One region of the Humidesulfovibrio mexicanus genome, then DNA from elsewhere that is predicted to be linked to it. Evidence: riboswitches for the same ligand, from Rfam matches in the RefSeq annotation. Region 1 holds a riboswitch; each other region holds the start of a gene.
The links. A riboswitch is a leader RNA that binds a small molecule or an ion and turns the genes downstream of it on or off. The one in region 1 is predicted to bind cobalamin.

Region 1 (5,523 bases):
GCCCGACGCGCCCCATGCCGACGCACCCCATGCCGACGCCGCCGCGCCAGACGCCGCCGACGACCACGCCAAACAGGCCCTGGCCGCCAGCAAGCAGGGCATCACCAGCATCCGCGTGCCTACCGAGCGTCTGGACAGCCTGATCGAGCTGGTGGGCAAGCTCATGGTGACCTTCGCCGTGCTTTCGCAGTCCGGCACGCGAGGGGCCACCCTGTCCGCCTCCACCCTGGCGGAGCTGGACACGGTGATCACCGGCCTGCAGAACCAGGTGGACGCCATCCGCCTGGTGCCCCTGAAGCAGATATTCCTGCCCATGAACCGCCTGGTGCAGAGCCTGTCGCAAAAGATGGGCAAAAAGGTGCGCTTCGTCATCAGCGGCGACGAGCTGGCCCTGGACAAGACCATCGTGGAAAGCCTGAACGAACCCTTGGTGCACCTCTTGCGAAACGCCCTGGACCACGGCCTGGAAGGCCCGGAGGAGCGCGCGGAAAAAGGCAAGGACGAGACCGGCAGCGTGCGTCTGACAGCCTACCGCAAGGGCGACACCGCCTATGTGGAGGTCACGGACGACGGCCGGGGCCTCAATGCGGAGAAGATTCTGAACAAGGCCCGGGAGCGCGGCCTGGTGGAGGAAGGCCACGAATACTCCGAGCAGGAAATCGTCCAGTTCATCCTGGCCTCGGGCTTCAGCACCGCCGAGAAGGTCACCGACGTCTCCGGACGGGGCGTGGGCATGGACGCCGTGGCCAACGCCGTGCGCGCGCAGCTCGGCGGCGACATCTCCATCGAGAACCTCACCGGAGGCGGCTCGCGCTTCCTGCTCTCCATCCCGCTGTCGCGCTCGGTGAACGAGGGCATCGTGGACGCGCTGGTGTGCCGCGTTGGCCCGGAGACCCTCATCGTGCCCTCGCGCGACGTGCTGGAGATCTACGCCCCGCGCGCAGGCGACCTGGTGTCCCTGCCCGACGGCGGCGAGACCGTGAGCGTGCGCGGGCAGATATTCCACCTGCTGCGCCTGTGCCGCCACCTGGACCTGGACGACGCCTGCCCGGACATCGACCGCGGCCTCATCATTACCGTACGCATGGGCGAGCTTTCGGCCGCGCTGCTGGTGGACGAGGTGCTGCGCCAGCAGCAGGTGGTGGTCACCGGCTTCACCGTGCCCGTACAGGACATTTACACCCTGCCCATTTTGGGCTTCGGCATGATGGGCGAAAGCGACGCGCTGGTGCTGGACATCGAGAAGCTGCTCGCCGAACTGGCCGCGCCCGCCGCCCCCCCTGCCCAGGCTTGACAGCGAAAGCCGCCGCATACTATCGCCCTTGCGTCCGGTGCCCCGCCAACGCGGGGTGAAAAGGGAATCCCGTGCGAACCGGGAGCGGACCCGCCGCCGTGAGCCCCGCGAATAGTCAGCCCCCAAGCGCGCCACTGGAAGAATGCTTCCGGGAAGGCCGGGGCCGATGGGGTGAGCCGGAAGACCTGCCGGACACGTGTCATGGCTTCTCGTCGGCAACGAGGGCTTTTGTCCGACGGGACACGCAAGGGGATGAAAACGGAGCCTCCCTTCCGCCTATTGTTGCGCGGAACGGGGGCTTTTTTTGCGTCCCCCAACTCCGCCCTCCGCTTTTGGAGGTTCCCATGCGTTCACGCGCAGTCCGTTTCCATTGGTCCCTGTTCGCCGCGGCCCTGCTGTGCCTCTGCCTTTCCGCGCCCGCCTTCGCCGGAGAGCACGGCAAGGCTCCGGAGGCCAAGCGCGGCATTCTGCTGGTGGCCTTCGGCACCAGCGTGCCCGAAGCCGCCGCATCCATCGACGAACTGACGCGGCAGGCCAAGGCGGCCTTCCCCGGCGTGCCCGTGCGCCTAGCCTATTCCTCCAAGATCATCCGCGACAAGATCGCCGGCGAAGGCGTGCAGAAGCGCTCCCCGGCCCAGGCCCTGGCCGACATGGCCGCGGAGGGCTTCACCGAGGTCGCCGTGCAGTCCCTGCATTCCATCCCCGGCCGCGAGTTCACCGACATCAGCGCCACGGCCAAGGCCTTCGAGGGAATGCCCAAGTCCATGGGCACAATCAGCGTGGGCCGCCCGCTGCTCTCCACGCCCGAGGACATCGCCCTGGCCGCCCAGGCCGTGTTGAAAAGCCTGCCCAAACGCGGGCGCGGCGAAGCCGTCGTGCTCATGGGCCACGGCACCGAGCATCCGGCCAACGCGGCTTACTCCGCCCTGCAGCTGGAACTGTGGAAGAAGGATCCCGGCGTGTTCGTGGCCACGGTGGAAAGCAGCCCCAGCCTGGAGGACATCATCCCGGCCCTCAAGCGCATGGGCGCGCGCACCGTGCACCTGCTGCCGCTGATGAGCGTGGCCGGCGACCACGCCCACAACGACATGGCCGGCAGCGAGGAGGACTCCTGGGTCAGCATCCTCAAGGCCAAGGGCTTCGCGCCAAAGGCCGAGCTCACGGGCCTGGGCAGCCGTCCGGCCGTGGCCAGGCTGTGGATCGAGCACCTGAAGGACGCCGTGAAGGAACTGGACCACTAGCATGACCGGGCAGGGCGAACACGAAACCGGGGCCACAGGGCCAGTGCGGCGGGACTTTCGCTCCGCCGCACTGCGCGCCCCGGACCGACCTGTCGTCCGGGCCGCCGTCCGGGCGCTCGCCCTGCCCGTCGCGCTGGCGGCGGGACTTGCCGCCACAATGGTCCTGGCCTGCGCCGTGGGCAGCTATCCCACCACGGCCCAGGACGCACTGCGCGCCCTGGCCCAAGCGGCCGGGATCCCCCTTGGCGCGCCCGTGGCCCCGGACCTGGCCTTGGTGGTGGTGGACATCCGCCTGGCGCGGGTGCTCCTGGCGGGCCTCACCGGCGCGGCCCTGGCCGTGGCGGGCGCGGCCTTCCAGGGCGTGCTGCGCAACCCCCTGGCCGACTCCTTCACCCTGGGCGTCTCCGGCGGCGCGGCGTTCGGCGCCTCTGCGGCCATCCTGGGCGGGCTGGCCGGGCAGGCCGCGCAAACGGGCCAGGCCATGGCCCTGCCCGCCTGCGCCCTGGCCGGAGCGCTCGGCGCGCTGGCCCTGGTGCTGTTGCTGGCGCGCGCCGGAGGCGGGCCGCTCTCCGGCCTGCGGCGGGAAACCGTGGTCCTGGCGGGCATAGTGGTGTCCACCTTCCTCTCCGCCCTTATTTCGCTCTTGAAAAGCCTGGACGAGGAGTCCGTGGCCAGCATCGTGTTCTGGGTCATGGGCAGTTTCCAGGGCCGGGGCTTCGAGCACGCGGAGCTGGCCTGGCCGTACATGCTGCTTGGCGCGGGACTGGTGTTCTGGCGCGCGCGCGAGCTGGACCTGCTGGCCCTGGGCGAAACCCAGGCGCGGATGCTGGGCCTGGACGCCGGGCGCTCGCGCCTGTGGCTGCTTCTGGGCGCAAGCCTGCTCTCCGGCGCGGCCGTGGCGGTCAGCGGGGTCATCGGCTTCGTGGGGCTGGTGGTGCCGCACCTGGCGCGGCTGTTCCTGGGGGCCGGGCACGCGCGGCTCCTGCCCGCCTCGGCCCTGCTGGGCGCGCTTCTGCTCATCTGGTCCGACGTGGCGGCGCGCAGCGTGCTGCCCGGCGGAGCCGAACTGCCCGTGGGCGTGGTGACGGCCCTTGTGGGCGGACCGTTCTTCTGCCTGCTGCTGGCCCGCAGGGGTCTCATGGCCAGGGGCGGGGGCGGCGCATGATCCGCGCTTCGGGCTTGCGCTCCGGCTACGGCGGCCGCGCGGTGCTGCACGGGGTGGACCTGCGCCTTGCGGCGGGCGAGTTCGCGGCCCTGCTCGGCCCCAACGGCTCGGGCAAGACCACGCTGCTGCTGACGCTGGCCGGGGTGCTGACGCCCCTGGACGGCCGGGTTGAGCTGGACGGCCGAGACCTGGCGCGGATCTCCGCGCGGGAGCGGGCGCGCCTGGCCTCCTGCGTGCCGCAAAGCGTGCAGGTGCCGCAGGGCTTCACCGTACGGGAGCTGGTGCGCATGGGCCGCTACGCCCATGCCGGATTTTTCGGCGGCTGCGGGCCGGAGGACGAAGCCGCCGTGGACGCGGCGCTTTCCGAGGCCCGCTGCCAGGAGCTGGCCCCGCGCGAGGCCTGCGGGCTTTCCGGCGGGGAGCGCCAGCGCGTGCTGTTGGCCCGCGCCCTGTGCCAGGGCCGCCGCCTGCTGCTTTTGGACGAGCCCACCAGCGCCCTGGATTTGGCCCGGCGCGTGGAGGCCTTCGACCTGCTGGCCGCACAGCACAGGGCTGGCGGCACGGTGCTGGCCGCGGCCCACGACCTGAACCTGGCCGCCCTGTACTGCCCCCGGCTGATCTTCCTCAAGGGCGGGCGGGTGGCGCTCGACGGCCCCACGGCCGAAGTCTTCACCGAAGCGAACCTGAAGGACATCTATGAGACCGACATCCGCGTGGCCCCGCACCCCGTCACCGGCGCGCCCCAGGCGCACATGGTTCCTGGCGCTGGCCCTGGCCGTCCTTAGCGCGGCCCTGTGCACGGCCCGCCCGGCCCTGGCCGGGGTGCGCGTCACCGACGACACCGGCCGGGAGATCGTGCTGCCGCGCCCGGCCGTGCGCGTCATCGCCCTTTACGGGGCCTTCAACGAGATCCTGGACGGCCTGGGCCGGGCGGAGGCCATCGTGGCGCGCACCAACGCCGACACAACCCCGGCGCGCATCGCCAAGCTGCCGGTCATCGGCACGCACATGCGCCCCAACATCGAGGCCGTGCTGGCCCAGAAGCCCGACCTGGTGCTCCAGATGGCCGGGCGCAAGGAGGCCTCCATCCCGGTGGACGCCCTTATGCGCCACGGCGTGAGCGTGGCCGTGTTCCGCGCGGGGAGCTTCGCGGAGCTCATGAGCGTCATCCGCCGGGTGGGAACCCTCACCGGGGCGGACGACAGGGCCGAGGCCATGGTGCTGGGCCTGCAGGCCCGGCTGGACGCCGTGGACGCGCAAGTGGCCCGCACCAGCGGCCGACCCCGCACGTTCTTCGAGGTGCGCTCGCCCAACATGTTCAGCGTGGGGCAAAAAAGCCTGGTGACGGAAATCATCCGCCGGGCGGGCGGCATCAACTGCGTGCAGACGCCGGAGCGCTTCGCGCACCTGAGCGAGGAGGAGGTCATCCGCCTGGCCCCGGAGGCGTACGTCATCCAGCGCGGCCCCATGAACCCGGCCCCCCTGCCGCTGGCCGATCGCCCGAGGCTGCGCGGCCTCCCTGCGACCAAAAGCGGTCGGGCCTGGTTCGTGGACGAAATGAAGTATTCGCGGCCCGGCCCGCGCAACGTGGACGCCGTGGAGGAGCTCGCCCGGCTGCTGCATCCAGAAATCGCCCGCAAACCGGGCGCAAAGGACACCAAATGACCCGTTACGGAACCTTGCACGGCATCGGCGTCGGCCCCGGCGACCCGGACCTCATCACGCTCAAGGCCGTCAAGATATTGCAGAACGTCGATGTCGTGCTGGCCGCGGCATCCACCAAGAACGAGGCCTCGCTGGCGCTGTCCATCGCCCGGCCGCAC
Region 2 (5,523 bases), on a different contig from region 1:
AAAGTAGCGCAAGAGCGCGGGGCCGGGAGCCCCCGCTTCCGGAAGGAGGAGCCGGGCCGTGGACATCGACATCCTGACTCCGGCCCTGCGAGCCGCGTCCCTGGCGGGCGGCGCGGCCTTCGCCCTGTCCGGCTTTTTGGCCGGGGTGCGCAAGAAGCTCGACCTCATGGGCGTGTTCATCCTTTCCCTGCTTACCGCCAGCGGCGGCGGGGCCATGCGCGATGTGCTCCTGGGACAGCCCGTGGCCCTGGTGCGCCAGGCCGAGCCGTTTCTTGTGGCGGGCGGCGTGGCGCTGCTGGCCCTGGCTCTGCGGCTGCACCGCCTGCCCCGGCTGGAGCGCCGCACCGGCTTCGTGGTCAGCGACGCCGTGGGCCTTTCGGCCTTCGCCCTTTCCGGGGCCCTGGCCGGGGTGGAGGCGGACGCGCCCTTTTTCGGCGTTTTGGCCCTGGCCCTGCTTACCGCGGTTGGCGGCGGCATTCTGCGCGACCTGCTGGTGAACGAAGTGCCCGAGGTGCTGCGCGGCGGCTTCTACGGCAGCGTGGCCCTGCTGGTGGGCGCGGCGGTGTTCGGTTTGAACGCCTTGCGGCTGTTGACGCCCGCCGCTCTGGTTGGCGTCTTCGCCTCCGGGCTGGGCTTGCGCTTGCTGGCCTACAAGCGCGGCTGGGGGCTGCCCCGGCCTTCCGGCGCGGGCGACTGACCCCGACCGGCGTCTTGACAGTGCGCCGCGCTCCGGGATAGCCAGCAATCTGCTCGAAAATCGCCAGACGCCCTTCGAGAAACGGAAGACGGTGCAAATCCGTCGCAGACGCGCTGCTGTGACCGGGAAACATGCCGGCTGTGCCCACTGGGTCCAAGGACCTGGGAAGGATGCGGCCACCACGGCAGGGGGAACGTGCCCCCGCCCGGAAGCCAGAAGACGCCTCGAAGCAGGACAAAGCCGCAGGCCCCGCGACTGGGCCAGAGAGGCACGGGCTTTCAAGCCCCCCACGACGCCGGGTCTCCCGGCGCGTCCTCCCGCACCCCCATGCGGTTTCTGCGTCCTTGTCCCCCGGTCCTGGCACAACCGCGACCACCGGAGGTAGCTTCATGCTGACGCACACCCTGGGCTTTCCCCGCATGGGCAGGGCCCGTGAACTCAAAACCGCGCTGGAGGCGTTCTGGGCAGGCACATCGAGCCGCGCCGCCCTGCTTGAGACCGCCAGAAGCCTGCGCCTGCGCCACTGGACCGCACAGGTTCAGGCGGGCGTCGACATCGTGCCCGTGGGCGATTTCTCCCTCTACGACCACATGTTGGATATGACCGTGCGCCTTGGCGTCGCGCCGCAGCGCTTCCGCCAGGACGGGCAGCCGCCCATGCCGGACGACCTCGACGCCTTTTTCCGCATGGCGCGCGGCGGCGAGGGCGTGGCCGCACTGGAGATGACCAAGTGGTTCGACACCAACTACCACTACCTTGTGCCGGAGCTGGAGCGCGGCCAGGTCTTCCGGCCCGACGCCTCCGGCCTGCTGGAGCAGTTGGCCGAGGCGCACGATGCGGGCCTGCGGGCCAAGGTGGTTCTGCCCGGCCCCTGCACCTTCCTGCACTTGGCCAAGTCCGTCGGCCCGGACTTTGACCGCTTTGAGCTTCTGCCCGAACTCACCCAAGCCTATGTCGAACTTGTCCAGGCCCTGGCCGACCCCAAACGCGGCGCGGCAGAGTGGATACAGCTGGACGAGCCCGTGCTGGCGCTGGACTTGCCCCAGGCCCTGCCCCGGCGCTTCCGCACGGCCATCGAAACCCTGGCCAGGGCGGCCAGGCCGGCCCGGTTCATGCTCACCACCTGCTTCGGCTCCATGGCCCAGAATGTGGATGTGGTTTCCGGCCTTGAGCTGGACGCCCTGCACCTGGACCTGGTGCGCGCGCCGGAGCAGCTGGACGGCGTGTTCGCCCACCTCGCCCCCGGAACCAGCCTGTCCCTTGGCGTGGTGGACGGCCGCAACGTGTGGCGGGTGGACGCGCGCAAGGCCCTGGCCCTGCTCTCCCGCGCGGTGGAGCGCCTGGGTGTGGAGCGCGTCCTGGTCGCGCCTTCGTGTTCGCTGCTGCATTGTCCCCTGGACCTGGGCGACGAGACCTTGCTCGACCCGGAGCTGCGGGGCTGGATGGCCTTCGCCTTGCAGAAGTGCGAGGAGTTGCGCAGACTGGCGGATTGCGCCGCCGGGCTGGAACACAGCGGCAAGGCGTCCTGCGCGGATTGGCTGGCCGAGAACGCACGGGCCCAGGCCGGGCGCGCGGCAAGTCCGCGCCTGCAAGACCCGGAGGTGCGGCGGCGCATGGCCGCGGCCACGCCGGAGATGCTCTTCCGCGCCCTGCCGTATCCCGAGCGGGCCGCGCTCCAGAGGCAACGGCTGGGCCTGCCGCTTTTGCCCACCACCACCATCGGCTCCTTCCCGCAAACCAGAGAACTGCGCCAGGCGCGCGCCAGATTCAAGCGCGGCGAGCTTCCCCTCCAGGCCTATGAGGAGGCCATGCGCGAGGCCATTCGCGACGTTGTGGCCCGGCAGGAAGGGCTGGGCCTGGACGTGCTGGTGCACGGCGAGCCCGAGCGCAACGACATGGTGGAGCACTTCGGCGAGCGGCTCTCCGGCTTCTGCTTCACGCAGAACGGCTGGGTGCAAAGCTACGGCTCGCGCTGCGTCAAACCGCCGGTGATCTTTGGCGACGTGAGCCGCCCCGCGCCCATGACCGTTGCCTGGGCGCGCTTCGCCCAGTCGCTGACGGACAAGCCCATGAAGGGGATGCTCACCGGCCCGGTGACCATTCTGTGCTGGAGCTTCGTGCGCGACGATCAGCCCCGCGCCGAGACTTGCCGCCAGATCGCCCTGGCCCTGCGCGACGAGGTGGCCGACCTGGAGGCCGCGGGCATCCGCGTCATCCAGATCGACGAGCCCGCCCTGCGCGAGGGCCTGCCCCTGCGCACGCGCGAGCACGACGCCTACCTGCGCTGGGCCGTGGACGCCTTCCGCCTGGCCGTGGGCGCGGCCGCGCCCGAGACGCAGATCCACACCCACATGTGCTACTGCGAGTTCAACGACATCGTGGAATGGATCGCCGCCCTGGACGCCGACGTGATCAGCATCGAGGCCAGCCGCAGCCGCATGGAGCTGCTGGACGCCTTCCGCCGCTTCCAGTACCCCAACGAGATCGGCCCCGGCGTGTGGGACATCCACAGCCCGCGCGTGCCCGGCGCCGACGAGATGCTGGACCTGCTCCGGCGCGCCGCTGCGGTCATTCCCGTGGAGCGCCTGTGGGTGAACCCGGACTGCGGGCTCAAGACCCGCGCCTGGCCCGAGACCATGGCCAGCCTGGACAACATGGTCCAGGCCGCCCGCAAGGCCCGCAAGGAGCTGGTCCCGGCCTAACCCGAAACAGCCGTCCCCCGGCGCGCCGTCCTGCCTTGGGCGGTGCGCCGGGCATTTGCCGGAGCATTCATGCCCCACCGTCTCTTGGAGCTGCTGCCGCGCTTCGGCCTAGAGCCCGGCCGCCCGGCCCCGGAACACTCCCTGCCTGGCAGCCCGCAACGCTGCATTGAGCGCTTCGCCCTGGCCGACGCCCAGGGCCGCCCCTGGATGCTGGAGCGCATCCGCCCGGAGGCCGCGCCCCGGCGCGAGCGGCTGGGCGCGCTCTTGCGGACCCTGGCGCGGGAGCCGGGCCTGGACGGGGTCATCCCGGCGTATCTGCCTGTCGGCGGGGCAGGACCGGAATGTGGGCCGGGGAGCGGGGCCGACGGTCGGACTGGCGTTGAGCCCGGCAGTCAGCCCGGTGGCGAGCGCTTCGTGCTGCGCCTGCCCGTGGAGGACTTGGCAGGGGAAGCCCTGGCCGGGTGCTGGATGCTTTCGCCCTTTGTGTCCGGCCCTGCCCTGCCCCAGCCCGGCTACCTGGACCACGCCTGGCGCGGCGCGGCGCTGGCGGGCTGCATTCTGGCCCTGCAGCGCGCCGGGGCGGCCCTGCCCGCGCTGCCCCTGGCACCGCAGTCCAGCCTGTCCGCCTTCCGCGACGATTTTTTCCGCAAGATTCTCGTCCACGCGCCGGACCTGGCCCCGCGCCTGGCCGCCGTCCAACAGGCCCTGGACGCCCTGGAGCAGGCCGTGGAGGCCATGCCCGCAGCCCTGGCCCACGGCGATTTGCACCCGCTGAACGTCATTTGGGGGCGGGAAGGGGCCCGCCCGGTCCACGGACTCATCGACTGGGAGTTCGCGGGCGCGCGGCCCAGGCTCTACGATGCGGCCAACGCGCTCGGCTGCGCGGGTTTCGAGCATCCCTCCGGCCTGGGGCGCGGCTTTGCCCTGGGCTTGGTGCGCGGCCTGCGCCAGGGGGGGATCCCGGAGCCGGAGCTGCGGCTTTTGCCGCTCTTCGCGCTGTTCACGCGGCTGGGCTGGCTGTCGGAATGGCTGCGGGCCGGGGACGCCGAGCTGCTGGCCCTTGAGCTGGACTACCTGGACATTCTGTTGGCCGAGCGCGAGGCCCTGGCCGGGCTGTGGAGCGCCGGGGCCTGAGGCCCTCCGGCCCTGCGCGGTTAGCCTTTCGCGTTTTTCCGGGCCCTCCGCCACATCCACCAGCGCAGGGCCGCGAAGCCCAGGCCCAGGGTCAGCAGGTGGTGCAGGGCCAGCCAGCTGTGCCGGGCGAAGCAGATGAACAGCCCGTACAGGGCGAAGGGCAGCAGGATGGACCGCCACTGGCGGAGCAGGGCGGCCAGGGCCCCGGCCATGGCGAATACGGCGTTGCTGGAGCCGTAGTCCACCTCGGCCAGGGTGGCGGCCCAGGCCTGCGGGGCGGACCAGCTGAGCAGCGCCCAGCACAGGGCGTGGGTGAGGGGGTTGGAGAGCCAGAGCCCGGCGGCCAGAAGCAGCAGGTAGGGCCGCAGGCCAAGCAGGGCCTCGATGACGGCCCCGAAAAGCAGAAAGGAGAGCTGGTCGCCCAGCAGATGCAGCCAGTGGTTGTGGAACAGCGGCCCCAGCAGCACGCCCTGCCAGGTGACCGCGCCGGGCACGTAGCCCGAGGCGTGGTACAGGGCGTCCAGGGGCGGCCAGGCAAGCCGGGCCAGGTGCAGGCCCATGAACAGCGGCGCCAGCAGGCAGGTAAGCCAGGTGCGGCGCAGCAGTTCCGCCGGACTGCCGGGGATGATCTCCGCTGGCGGATGGGCCAGCACGGGCAGGGCCTTGGGCGCAAGCTCCACCCCTCCGCTGGCGGCGGCCAGATGCAGGAAGGGGCGGAGCAGGCCTTGCGGGAAGTGGGCGCGCAGGGCGTCGCGAAGGGCCGTGCACAGCCTGGGGCAGGTGGAGGCGAGGAAGAGCGGCTCCCAGGCCGTGGGCGAGAACTTGTCCTTGAACTCCGCCAGGGAGCGGAAGTCGTAGCCCCAGGTCCAGCGGCGATGGAGCAGGGAGAGCAGGCGCGAGCCCGGCGCCTGCGGCGCGATGCGCGCCAGCGGGGCCATGCCCAGCCGCGCCTCGGCCACGCCCTCCGCGGCCAGCAGGCGCATGGTCTCG
Region 3 (5,523 bases), on a different contig from region 1:
ACATCCTTCGAGGAACTGGAGCGGCTCACCGGGCACGCGGAGATGGTGCTGCAGCGCCTGGGCCTGCACTACCGCGTCATCCAGCTTTGCGGCGGCGACCTGGGCTTCTCCTCCTGCAAGACCTACGACATCGAGGTCTGGCTGCCCGGACAGGACAAATACCGCGAAATCTCCTCCTGCTCCAATTTCCTGGACTTCCAGGCCCGGCGGGCGAACATCCGCTTCAAGGCCAAGGGCGCGAAGAAGAGCGAGTTCCTGCACACCCTGAACGGCTCCGGCTTGGCCGTTGGCCGCACCCTTGTGGCCGTGCTGGAAAACGGCCAGCAGGCCGATGGGAGCGTTCTGCTGCCAGAGGCCCTGCGCCCCTACATGGGCGGCGTGGAGCGCATCGGGCCGAAATAGGCGCGGCGCGCGCTGGCGTTTCCAGAATCCTGGGGGCAAGGGCGGGACGCCTGCCCCCAGCACGAGCTGCAAAGCCCCGGAGACCAGGATCGGCGCAGCTTCGCCCGGGGAGCGGCCGCGCCCGCACGTCTGCCTGCGGCGGCAGTCCGGACCATTTTCAAGAATTTTTCTTGAAAATCTACAAGCTCTCACCAGCGGAAGTTCTGCCAGTAATTCATGGCCGTTGGCGCAATCCCCCACCCCTCCGGTCGGGAACAACAGCATTAAAAATCAACAGGTTACAGCACAATAAGCAGCTTGACTTCACGCTTCCGGACGCCCATAAGCGTTGGTGAGCTGGTGCCTGGACCTGGTCCGGGTGAAAAGGGAATCCGGTGCAAGTCCGGAACTGCCCCGCAGCGGTAAACGGGTACGCGTCCCCCCATCCGGAACGGATGGCATGACACTGGCGGCAAGCCGGGAAGTCGGCGGACGAAAACGGCGGCCACCGCCCCAAACGCCCGCAAGTCCGAAGACCTGCCCGCTCACGCCCGCTGCAACAACGCGGACGAACTGACGCAACAGCCTCGCGGGAGGGCGATGCGGCACACGGGTACGGGGCTTCGCCCCACTCCCTGCCGGTCCCCCCGCCGCTTCAAAGACACCACAGACGACATGGAGGAAGCAGATGCTTCACGCCGCAGACACCCCGTCCGATCCCATCTCCTCGCAGCCAGCACCGGTGCTCACCCCTCTGCGGCCCATCGCTCCCCCCGTCCAGGTGCGCAAGCGCAACGGCGAAACCATCGCCTTCGACGCCACCAAAATCCGCTCGGCCATCCGCCGCGCCGGGGCGGCCACGGGCGAATTCGACGACGACGAGGCGAGGCTCATCACCGCGCAGGTGGTGAAGGTGCTCTCCCACCGCTTTTCCGGACGCGTGCCGGACATTGAGAACATTCAGGACGCGGTGGAGCAGGCGCTTATTTCCGCCAACCACTTCAAGACCATGCGCGCCTACAGCGTGTACCGTGAACAGCGCGCCAAGCTGCGCCACGACAGAAAGACCGTGGTGGACGTGGCCGCCAGCGTCAACGAATACCTGGACCGGCTGGATTGGCGGGTGAACGCCAACGCCAACCAGGGCTATTCTCTGGGCGGGCTGATCCTGAACGTCTCCGGCAAGGTGACGGCCAACTACTGGCTGAACCACGTCTACCCGAGGGAAGTAGGCCAAGCGCACCGCGAGGGCGACCTGCACATCCACGACCTGGACATGCTGGCCGGCTACTGCGCGGGCTGGTCGCTGCGCACACTTTTGACCGAAGGCCTGAACGGCGTGCCGGGCAAGGTGGAGGCCAAGCCGCCCAAGCACCTCACCAGCGCCGTGGGGCAGATAGTGAACTTCCTTGGCACCCTGCAGAACGAATGGGCGGGAGCGCAGGCCTTCAGCTCGTTCGACACCTACATGGCCCCCTTTCTGCGCAAGGACGCGCTGGCCTATGAAGATGTCCGCCAGTGCATCCAGGAACTCATCTACAACCTCAACGTGCCCTCGCGCTGGGGCACGCAGACCCCCTTCACCAACCTCACCTTCGACTGGACCTGCCCGGACGACCTGAAGGAGCAGCGCCCGGTCATCGGCGGCGAGGAGATGCCCTTCACCTACGGCGAGCTCCAGCCGGAAATGGACATGATAAACCGCGCCTACATCGAGGTGATGACCGAGGGCGACGCCAAGGGCCGCGTGTTCACCTTCCCCATCCCGACGTACAACATCACCAAGGACTTTCCCTGGGACGGGCCCAATGTGGACCTGCTCTTTGAGATGACCGCCAAGTACGGCCTGCCGTACTTCCAGAACTTCGTGAACTCCGACCTTACGCCCAACATGGTGCGCTCCATGTGCTGCCGCCTGCAGCTCGACCTGCGCGAACTGCTCAAGCGCGGCAACGGGCTCTTCGGCAGCGCGGAGCAGACCGGCTCGCTCGGCGTCGTCACCATCAACTGCGCACGCCTGGGCTACCTGTCGCGCGGCAGCGAACGCGACCTGTACGCCCGCCTGGACGCCCTGCTCGACATCTCGCGCACCAGCCTGGAAATAAAGCGCAAGGAGATAGAGCGCCGCATGGACGCGGGACTTTTCCCCTACACCAAGCGCTACCTGGGCACCCTGCGCAACCACTTCTCCACCATCGGGGTGAACGGCATCAACGAGATGATCCGCAACTTCACCGCCGGGGCCGAGGACATCACCACCGAGGCGGGCTACGCCCTGGCCGTGCGCTTCCTGGACCACCTGCGCGCGCGCATCACCGGCTACCAGGAGGAGACCGGGCACCTGTACAACCTGGAGGCCACCCCGGCCGAGGGCACCACCTACCGTTTCGCCAAGGAAGACCGCAAGCGCTTCCCGAACATCCTCCAGGCGGGCACCCCGGAACAGCCCTACTACACCAATTCCTCGCAACTGCCGGTTGGCTTCACGGACGACCCCTTCGAGGCCCTCACGCGGCAGGAGCAGCTCCAGCGCAAATACACCGGCGGCACGGTGCTGCACCTGTACATGGGCGAACGGGTTTCGAGCGCAGCGGCCTGCATGGAGCTCGTGCGCCGGTCGCTCTCCCGCTTCGCGCTGCCCTACATCACGGTAACGCCCACCTTCTCCGTGTGCCCCACCCACGGCTACCTCGACGGGGAGCGCAAAACCTGCCCCACATGCTCCGCGGAGGGCCGCGAGCAGCCCTGCGAAATCTGGACCCGCGTCATGGGCTACTACCGGCCCCGCTCGGCCTTCAACATCGGCAAGAAGGGCGAGTATGACGAGCGGGTGTGCTTCCGCGAACCGCTGCCCCTGGCTGCGGAATGAGCCGGAACCCGAACGGGGAGGCGGCCTTGAACGTTGGCGGCCTCCTGCCCTTGAGCACCATCGACTGGCCGGACAGGCTTTCGGCTGTGGTGTTCTGCCAGGGCTGCGCCTGGAACTGCCCGTACTGCCACAACGCGGCCCTGCGCCCCTTCGGCCCCGGCGACCGCACCTGGGACTCCGTTGCGCAGTGGCTTGATACACGACGCGGCCTGCTGGAAGCTGTGGTCTTCTCCGGCGGGGAGCCGCTGCTCCAGCCGGGCCTGGCCGACGCCATGGCCCAGGTGCGCGACATGGGCTACGCGGTGGGACTGCACACCAGCGGCATGGCCACGCAGGCCATGGCCCGCGTGTTGCCCCTGGCGCACTGGGTGGGCATGGACATCAAGGCCCCGGCTCGGCTTTACGAGCGCGTTACCGGCGTCGCGGCCTCGGCGGACGCCGCCTGGGCAAGCCTGGCCCTGCTGCGAAAATCCGGCGTAGCCTTCGAGCTGCGCACCACCTGGCACCCGCAGGTGCTCACGGAACACGATCTTCTGGAGCTGGCGGGAGAACTGCGCCAAGGCTTGGCCAACGCCGCGCAGGAGGCCGAAAACGTCCCCTGGGTCATCCAGGCCTTCCAGCCCGATGGCTGCGAAGACGCCGCCCTGGCCGAAACGGGCCGCGGCCATGTGCCGCGTCAGCTCTCCGAAGCCCTGCAGACCGCCTTGGGCCAGCACGCCAGCCTCGTGGTGCGGCAGTAGGCCCGGGCCAGTGCGTGGCGTCAGGCTTCCGGAGCGCTGGCGCGCCCCGAAAGCCTGCGCCGGACTACTCGAAATTCTTCCCGTAGCTTCGTGCCCACAGTTCCCCGTTGGCGTCGAAGACAAAGCTGACGCCTGGGGAGTTCGGGTCGCGGTGGTACAAGACGCAATTGCCCGCCTTGTCCCGCTCGACGACAACGTCCGTCTTTGGGTCGAACCCCTTGCAGGGTTTGCCCTCCTTCACCTTCCTGGCCGAAGCCGCCTTCGCCTTCTGCCCGCCCTGCTCAGCGGCCTGGCCGCTGACCGCGAAGGCCAGAATGGCGAAAAGCGCAGCCAAAGCCCAGAACCCTTTCTTCATGCCCCATCTCCTGCTGGCTTGAAGCCGCGACCCGGCGTCCCCCAGGGACTCGGACGCGGTTCCTGTCCGGCCGCGACGGCTCACCGCCCATGGCTCCCCGTTCTGCACGCATCGGGGCTGACCGGGCGCACGCCGGGGCAGCGGCCACGCCCCATTGCAGCGGAAGGCATATACGTATTTACGCCACAGAGTAAAGCGCCCAGACCGACACCGAGCTGACAACCGTTCGCTAAAAAAACTCAAGAGACTGTCTGGAAAAATTTGCCGGGTGCCAGGTACGCGGCGCGGCAGGATGTTCCGGGTCCACCCGATCCGGGGACGGCGGGCGCAGACGCAACCCCTTGGACCGGCACGTCCGGGGGCGCAGAAGCAGGCGCTGCGTACCTCCTCAATTGCGGGGAAAAGCAGAAAGGCTGTCTTGGGCAAACGCCCGTCGTTGCCGTTGAACCGAAGACGGCGCCGCCCGGCGGGCCCTCTCCGGCGCACAGGCGAACCGCCGCGAAGGCGAACCGATCCTGGCTGCCTGACGGCTAGGCCAGGGCCACCAGGTCGTAGCTCTGCGCCTGCTCGATGTCGGCCAGAAGAAGCCTGCCGGGCTTGACCTTGGGACCGCTCACGTAGGTCACGCCGTCCACCTCCGGGGCCTGGAACCACACGCGTCCCACGTGCAGCCCCGGCCATTCCGGGCTCTCGTCCTCCACCAGCACCTCCTGCCGGGAGCCGACAAAAGCATCCAGGCGTTCGCGGCTGATGGACTCCTGCAGCTTCATGAGGGCATTCCGGCGGCGGGTCTTGGTCCCCTGCGCCACCTGGCCGGGCAACTCCGCCGCGCGGGTGCCCTCCTCCTGATGATAGGGGAACACCCCCAGGTTGGCGAAGCGCGTACGCGCCACAAAGTCCCTGAGCGCCGCGTAATGCCTGTCCGTCTCGCCGGGGAAGCCCACGATGAGGCTGGTGCGCAGGGCGGCGTCCGGGAAATGCCTGCGCACGCGGTCCACCACAAGGGAAGGATCCTGCGCGAAGGGGCGGCCCATGGCGGAGAGGATCTCCGGGTGGGCGTGCTGAAGCGGAATGTCGAAATAGGGCAGAAACGGCCTGCCCAGCCCGGCCATGTGCTTGAGCAGCCCGTCCGTGAGTCCCGCCGGGTACAGGTACATGAGCCTGAGCCACTTGAGCCC

Region 2: linked by a shared signal. The riboswitch ahead of metE (5-methyltetrahydropteroyltriglutamate--homocysteine S-methyltransferase) and the one ahead of CHB73_RS11620 (sirohydrochlorin cobaltochelatase) in region 1 are both predicted to bind cobalamin.
Region 3: linked by a shared signal. The riboswitch ahead of CHB73_RS02955 (ribonucleoside triphosphate reductase) and the one ahead of CHB73_RS11620 (sirohydrochlorin cobaltochelatase) in region 1 are both predicted to bind cobalamin.

The regions. Positions count from the first base shown of each region.
Region 1 covers NZ_FZOC01000005.1:64,535-70,057, reverse strand. Annotated here, with positions in the region: gene CHB73_RS11625 (chemotaxis protein CheA) at 1-1,294, shown strand, start outside; cobalamin riboswitch at 1,313-1,501, shown strand; gene CHB73_RS11620 (sirohydrochlorin cobaltochelatase) at 1,639-2,535, shown strand; gene CHB73_RS11615 (FecCD family ABC transporter permease) at 2,537-3,700, shown strand; gene CHB73_RS11610 (ABC transporter ATP-binding protein) at 3,697-4,485, shown strand; gene CHB73_RS11605 (ABC transporter substrate-binding protein) at 4,397-5,365, shown strand; gene cobI (precorrin-2 C(20)-methyltransferase) at 5,362-5,523, shown strand, end outside.
Region 2 covers NZ_FZOC01000006.1:70,671-76,193, reverse strand. Annotated here, with positions in the region: gene CHB73_RS12630 (tetratricopeptide repeat protein) at 1-7, shown strand, start outside; gene CHB73_RS12625 (trimeric intracellular cation channel family protein) at 59-697, shown strand; cobalamin riboswitch at 781-918, shown strand; gene metE (5-methyltetrahydropteroyltriglutamate--homocysteine S-methyltransferase) at 1,087-3,399, shown strand; gene CHB73_RS12615 (phosphotransferase) at 3,469-4,533, shown strand; gene CHB73_RS12610 (DUF2156 domain-containing protein) at 4,554-5,523, opposite strand, start outside.
Region 3 covers NZ_FZOC01000001.1:623,697-629,219, forward strand. Annotated here, with positions in the region: gene serS (serine--tRNA ligase) at 1-402, shown strand, start outside; cobalamin riboswitch at 723-940, shown strand; gene CHB73_RS02955 (ribonucleoside triphosphate reductase) at 1,070-3,250, shown strand; gene CHB73_RS02960 (anaerobic ribonucleoside-triphosphate reductase activating protein) at 3,277-3,990, shown strand; gene CHB73_RS02965 (hypothetical protein) at 4,055-4,345, opposite strand; gene rimO (30S ribosomal protein S12 methylthiotransferase RimO) at 4,876-5,523, opposite strand, start outside.